2 linked regions of the Bosea vaviloviae genome follow. The protein of the gene in region 1 interacts with the protein of each later gene in a pairwise test. Links are inferred from orthologs where the notes say so. Each region holds a gene or a part of one and is shown in the gene's direction. Other genes may lie near its edges.

The links.
Region 2: the proteins of ligA (region 1) and leuS interact in binary tests that used the Escherichia coli proteins (3 or more experiments, as listed by UniProt). The link is inferred for Bosea vaviloviae from one-to-one orthologs.

Annotation. Positions count from the first base shown.
Region 1 is NZ_CP017147.1:5,445,532-5,448,819, reverse strand. What follows is about bases 138-3,111. They hold ligA (NAD-dependent DNA ligase LigA), read left to right. Parts: upstream 138-536; coding sequence 537-2,687; downstream 2,688-3,111. Other genes in these bases: BHK69_RS25115 (AraC family transcriptional regulator), read right to left, coding at 2,830-3,111; BHK69_RS25125 (DUF2189 domain-containing protein), read right to left, coding at 138-258. Also shown: more of BHK69_RS25125, read right to left, coding at 1-137; more of BHK69_RS25115, read right to left, coding at 3,112-3,288. UniProt on the Escherichia coli protein: DNA ligase that catalyzes the formation of phosphodiester linkages between 5'-phosphoryl and 3'-hydroxyl groups in double-stranded DNA using NAD as a coenzyme and as the energy source for the reaction.
Region 2 is NZ_CP017147.1:966,081-969,569, forward strand. The notes cover bases 228-3,402. They hold leuS (leucine--tRNA ligase), read left to right. Parts: upstream 228-577; coding sequence 578-3,202; downstream 3,203-3,402. Other genes in these bases: BHK69_RS04560 (YggS family pyridoxal phosphate-dependent enzyme), read right to left, coding at 228-482; BHK69_RS04570 (LPS assembly lipoprotein LptE), read left to right, coding at 3,189-3,402. Also shown: more of BHK69_RS04560, read right to left, coding at 1-227; more of BHK69_RS04570, read left to right, coding at 3,403-3,489.

The DNA of each region.
Region 1 (3,288 bases):
CAAGGCGAAGCCGCCGAGCAGCGGGAAGAGCAGTGGGAAGATGTTGTAGGTCACGGTGAGCTGCGCGAGCATCACGCCGGCGACCGGATAGATCAGCGCGATGAAGACGACGTGGCTCGGCTGCGCCTTGAAATCCTCCCAGCCGCGCAAGAGCGCGTCACGAAGGTCGCGGGTGGTGATGATGTTGATCTTCGGTTCGGCGTGTTGCGCCGCGAGGCGCGTACCGGCATCGGGCATCGTGCCGTCGAGGTTTGCCATGGCGTATCTCCCGGTTCTGGCCCGGTTCGCTTGCGGCAATCGACGCCATCCTTGGGTCAACGGCCTGCAGGCGTCGAGCTTCCAATTCCCAGCGCGGGCATTATACGCGCGAATGGGCGTTTTGTCGCATGCCTGCCAAACACGAAAGTGGGACGTTGTAGGGTTTTGATCTTGCACCGGCTTGTTCCGAAAACCGGTTCCCACTTTTCGGGCCGATGCTCCCGGCCGCGCCGGCTCCTGCCCTTTCTCGTCACAGGCATCTCGCCTAATGAAGGGCCATGAGCGAATCCCAAGCCATTCCCGTCGCGGAGTTGACGCAGCGCCAGGCTAGGGCGGAGCACAAGCTGCTCGCCGCCGAGATCGCGGCTGCCGATAGCGCCTATTTCCAGGACGACCAGCCGATCCTCGACGATGCGAGCTATGACGCCAAGCGCCGCCGGCTCGTCGCGCTGGAGGAGGCGTTCCCTGTCCTGAAGGACGCCGGTTCCGTCAGCGACAAGGTCGGCGCCAAGCCTTCGGGGAAATTCGCCAAGATTCGGCACCGCGTGCCGATGCTCTCGCTCGGCAACGCCTTCACCGACGAAGACGTCGCCGATTTCGTGCAGCGCGTGCGCAGCTTCCTCGGCCGCAAGGAGGAGGGTGGCATCGCCTTCACGGCGGAGCCCAAGATCGACGGGCTCTCGCTCTCGCTGCGCTACGAGAAGGGCGCGCTGGTCTCCGCCGCGACGCGCGGCGATGGGGAGGAGGGCGAGGACGTCACGCTGAACGCCCGCACGATCTCCGAAATCCCGCATGTGCTGTCAGGCGATGATGTGCCTGAGATCGCCGAGGTGCGCGGCGAAGTCTATCTCGGCCATGCCGATTTCGCCGGCATCAACGAACGCCAGCGCGATAAGGGACTTCCGGAGTTCGCCAATCCGCGCAATGCGGCGGCGGGCTCGCTGCGCCAGCTCGATGTTTCGATCACCGCGGCACGGCCCTTGCGCTTCTTCGCCTATGCCTGGGGTGAGATGCCGGTCTTGCCGGCGCAGACCCAATTCGGCGTGGTCGAGGCCTTCAAGCGCTGGGGTTTTCGCACCAACCCGCTGATGAAGCGCTGCGAGAGCGTCGAGGACTTGCTGGAACGCTACCGGTTGATCGAGAGCCAGCGGGCCACGCTCGGCTACGATATCGACGGCGTGGTCTACAAGGTCGACGAGCTTGCCCTGCAGACGCGGCTCGGCTTCGTCGCGCGCGCGCCGCGTTGGGCGATCGCGCATAAATTTCCGGCCGAGCTTGCGACCACGGTGCTGGAGGCGATCGAGATCCAGGTCGGGCGCACCGGCGCGCTCAGCCCCGTCGCCAAGCTCAGGCCGGTCACGGTCGGTGGCGTCGTTGTCTCCAACGCGACGCTGCACAATGAGGACTATATCCGCGGCTTCGATTCCAAGGGCCTGCCGATCCGCGACGGCTCCGATATCCGCGTCGGCGATACGGTGACGGTGAAGCGCGCGGGCGACGTCATTCCGCGCGTCCAGTCGGTCGACCTCGCCAAGCGGCCGGCGGATTCGCAGCCCTATACCTTCCCGACGCTGTGCCCGGCCTGCGGCAGCCATGCGACCCGGGAGATGAACCCGCGCAGCGGCAAGGAGGATGCGGTGCGCCGCTGCACCGGCGGGCTGATCTGTCCGGCCCAGGCGGTGGAGCGTCTGAAGCACTTCGTCTCGCGCGATGCGCTCGACATTGACGGGCTCGGCGACAAGCAGATCGAGTTCTTCCATGCCGATCCCGACCTGCCGGTGAAGGAGCCGGCCGACATCTTCACGCTGGCGCAGCGCGACGCCGCGAATTTCAAGAAGCTCAGGGACAAGGAAGGTTTTGGCAGCCAGAGCGTCGCCAAGCTGTTCGCCGCGATCGAGGACAGGCGCCAGCCGCCGCTCAACCGCTTCATCTTCGGGCTCGGCATCCGCCATATCGGCGAGACCAATGCCCGGCTTTTGGCGCGGCATTACGGCTCGTTCGAGGCCTTGCGCGCGGCCGGCATCGCAGCAGTCGATCCGGTTTCACCCGAGCGCCAGGAACTTGACGCGATCGACGGTGTCGGGCCGACCGTGGTCGAGGCGCTGATGCAGTTCTTCGCCGAGGCGCATAATGAGGAGCTGCTCGACCGGCTTTTGGTGCAGGTCGTGCCGCAGCCGCTGGAGGCGGTCGCCTCGGTCAGCCCGGTCGTGGGCAAGATCGTCGTCTTCACCGGCGCGCTGGAGCAGATGACCCGCGACGAGGCCAAGGCGATGGCTGAGCGGCTCGGCGCCAAGGTCGCGGGCTCTGTCTCCTCGAAGACGGATCTCCTGGTCGCAGGGCCGGGCGCCGGCTCGAAGCTCAAGGACGCCACCAAGCATGGCGTGCAGGTGATCGACGAGGCCGGCTGGTTCGAGCTGGTGGGGCGGTAGGGCCTGTTGTCTTAGCGGTGAACCACGCCGTCATTGCGAGCGCAGCGAAGCAATCCAGGGGGCGTAGAGCGAGCCCTCCTGGATTGCTTCGTCGCTGACGCTCCTCGCAATGACGGTTCAAGCCGGATGGAAAGGGCTCCAATCAATTGGGCTGCTTGCTTTGGACCGCGTGCCGGTCCCCCTGCGCTCGATGGCCCGCGCTTGGCCGCGCCGCGCCGTTCTGTCCATTTGCATCGTCTGCCCGGACGTGGCTCGGCGCCGTGCCGATGACGCGCTTGAAGGCGCGGCTGAAGGAGGCTTCCGATTCATAGCCGAGACGCCGGGCCACGACCGAGATCTTGAGCTTGTCGCCGGCGAGCCATTGCCGGGCCTGATGCATCCGCATCTGCGCGACATAGCGGGCCGGCGTCTCGCCGACGACGCTGGCGAAGCGCTCGGCGAAGGCGGAGCGCGAGGCGCCCATCAGCCTGGCCAGCGAAGCGACCGTCCAGTCGCGCTCCGGGTCGAGATGGATCGCCGCCAGCACCTTGCCGACATCGGGGCAGCGCGCCGCTGCGATCCAGCCCGTGGCGTCGCCGCAGCCGCTCTCGACCCAGGAGCG
Region 2 (3,489 bases), 4.5 Mb from region 1 along the record:
CCCGTGATCACGAGGCCGTGATGCTCGCGGCAGTTTTCCAGGAAGGCATCGATCCCGGCCGGGCTGACGCCGCCCTTCTGCGGCTCGTCGCCGGTATTGACCTGGACGAAAAGGATCGGAGCCTTGCCGATACGCCCGATCTCGCGCGCCAGCTCCTTGGCCAGGCTCTCGCGATCGAGCGAATGGATCGCGTCGAACAGTTCGACCGCCTCGCGGGCCTTGTTGGATTGCAACGGCCCGATCATGTGGAGCTGGGCATCGGGAAAACGCTGCTTCAGCTCCGGCCATTTGGCCTTGGCCTCCTGGACATAATTTTCACCGAAAATGCGCTGCCCGGCTTCCAGCGCTGGCAGGATCGCCTCTGCCGGCATCGTCTTCGAGACCGCGATCAGCGCAACCGAATCGGCCTCGCGCTCGAAATCGCGCGCCGCGCGCGCAATCGCGGCCCGTGTGGCGGCCAAACGCGTAACCGTATCGCTCATCGGTAGTCCCTTCATGTCCTGTGCAGCGTTGACCGCGTGGCTGCAATGGTGTCCTAGTCCGGGCTCATCCGATCACGCAAGAATTGCCCGTTATCATGGCCGTCGAACGCTACAATCCCAAGGAATCAGAGCCGAAATGGCGCCGTGTCTGGGAGGAGCGCAAGCTCTTCGAGACCCGCAACGACGATCCGCGCCCGAGCTACTACGTCCTCGAGATGTTTCCCTACCCCTCGGGCCGCATTCATATGGGCCATGTCCGCAATTACGCGATGGGCGACGTCGTCGCGCGCTACAAGCGCGCCAAGGGCTTCGCCGTGCTCCACCCGATGGGCTGGGATGCCTTCGGCCTGCCGGCTGAGAACGCCGCCAAGGCCAACAAGGTCCATCCCCGCGAATGGACCTACGCCAATATCGCAACGATGCGGACGCAGTTGCAGTCCATGGGCCTGTCGCTCGACTGGAGCCGCGAGCTCGCGACCTGCGACCCGAGCTATTACAAGCACCAGCAGAAGCTGTTCCTGGACTTCCTCAAGGCCGGGCTGGTCGACCGCAAGACCGCGAGGGTCAACTGGGACCCGGTCGACGAGACCGTGCTCGCCAATGAGCAGGTCATCGACGGGCGCGGCTGGCGCTCCGGTGCGCCCGTGGAAATCCGCGAGCTGACGCAGTGGTTCTTCAAGATCACCGACTACGCCCAGGAGCTGCATGACGCGCTGGAAGGCCTGACGCGCTGGCCCGACAAGGTCCGGTTGATGCAGAAGAACTGGATCGGCCGCTCGGAAGGGCTGTTGATTCGTTTCGCTCTCGAATCGAATCCTTACGATCGCAACGAGCTGGAGATCTACACGACCCGGCCCGACACGCTGTTCGGCGCCCGGTTCATGGCGATCGCTCCCGACCACCCGCTGGCCAAGGCGGCGGCCGAGAACAACCCGGCCCTGCAGGCCTTCATCGAGGACTGCAAGCGCACCGGCACGGCCCAGGAAAACATCGACAAGGCCGAGAAGCTTGGTTTCGACACCGGCATCCGCGCCGTGCATCCCTTTGATAAATCATGGACCTTGCCGGTCTATGTCGCCAATTTCATCCTGATGGAATACGGCACCGGCGCGATCTTCGGCTGCCCGGCCCATGACCAGCGCGATCTCGACTTCGTCAATAAATACGGGCTTGGCGTCACGCCCGTCGTGGCGCCCGAGGGCCAGGATCCGGCGAGCTTCATCATCACCGACACCGCCTATGGCGATGACGGCCGCATGATCAATTCGCGCTTCCTCGACGGCATGACCATTCCGGAGGCGAAAGAAGAAGTCGCCCGCCGGCTGGAGGCCGAGACGCGCGGCAACAGCCCCGTCGCCACGCGCAAGGTCAATTTCCGCCTGCGTGACTGGGGCGTTTCGCGCCAGCGCTACTGGGGCTGCCCGATTCCGGTGATCCATTGCGCCGATTGCGGCACGCTGCCGGTGCCCGACGCCGACCTGCCGGTCAAACTGCCCGACGACGTCTCCTTCGACCGGCCCGGAAACCCGCTCGACCATCACCCGACATGGAAGCATCTCGCCTGCCCGCAATGCGGCAAGCCGGCCCGGCGCGAAACCGACACGATGGACACCTTCGTCGATTCGTCCTGGTATTTCGCCCGCTTCACCGACCCCTGGCGCATCGACAGCCCGACCGACCGGCCGGTCGTCGATCGCTTCCTGCCGGTCGACCAGTATATCGGTGGCGTCGAGCACGCGATCCTGCACCTGCTCTATTCGCGCTTCTTCACCCGCGCCATGAAGGCGACGGGCCATGCCGGGCTGGACGAGCCTTTCGATGGCATGTTCACGCAAGGCATGGTCGTCCACGAGACCTACCGGGCCAAGGACGGCAGCTGGGTCGAGCCGGGCGATGTTCGCATCGAGGTGAATGGCGCTGAGCGCCGCGGCTTCCATGTCGATACCGGTGCGCCGATCGAGATCGGCGCCATCGAGAAGATGTCGAAGTCCAAGAAGAATGTCGTCGATCCCGACGACATCATCGCCTCCTACGGCGCCGACACCGCGCGCTGGTTCATGCTCTCCGATTCGCCGCCGGATCGCGACGTGATCTGGACCGATGAAGGCGTCCAGGGCGCCGCCCGCTTCGTCCAGCGCCTCTGGCGGCTCGTCGGCGAGATCGCCGAGCGCACCGGCAACAGCGCCGCCCTACCCAGCTCCCTGAGCGAACAGGCCTTGACGCTGCGCCGCGCCAGCCACCGTGCCTTGCATGCGGTCGGCCTCGATATCGAGCGCCTCGGCTTCAACCGCTGCATCGCCCACATCTATTCGCTGACCAACGCCATCGGCAAAGCGCTCGACGCGGCTGCCGAAAACGCCGCGCTCGCACCCGATATCGCTTTCGCGCTGCATGAATCCGCCATCATCGCCACGCAGCTTGTCGCGCCGATGATGCCGCACCTCGCCGAGGAGTGCTGGCAGGCGCTGGGGCAGCCGGGGCTTATCGGCGAGGCTGCATGGCCTGTCGCCGACGAGGCCCTGCTGAAGGACGACAGCATCGTGCTGCCGGTGCAGATCAACGGCAAGAAGCGCGCGGAGGTGACCGTCCCCGCCGATGCGAATACCGTGGCCGTGGAGGCGCTCGCGCGTGCCTCCGAGGCTGTCATCAAGGCGCTTGACGGCCGGGAGATCCGGAAGATCATCGTCGTGCCCGGGAGAATCGTGAATGTCGTCGCCTGAAGTCCAGAACCGGCCCCTGTCACAGCCGATTCCCACCCGCCGCATGATGCTGGCCGCCACATTGCTCGCGACCGCCTTCGCCGGGGGCTGCCTGCAGCCGCTCTATTCCGAGAACACCACGAGCACCGTCGGCGGCAGCGTCAGGTCCGCGCTGAAGAGCGTCGAAATCCCCCAGATTTCGGGGCTGACCGGCCATTATCTGCGCAACGAGCTTGCTTTCGAGCTCGATGGCGGCGGCGAGCCCGACGTTCAGAAGCGCCTGCGCTTCGAGGCCAAGACGTCCGAAT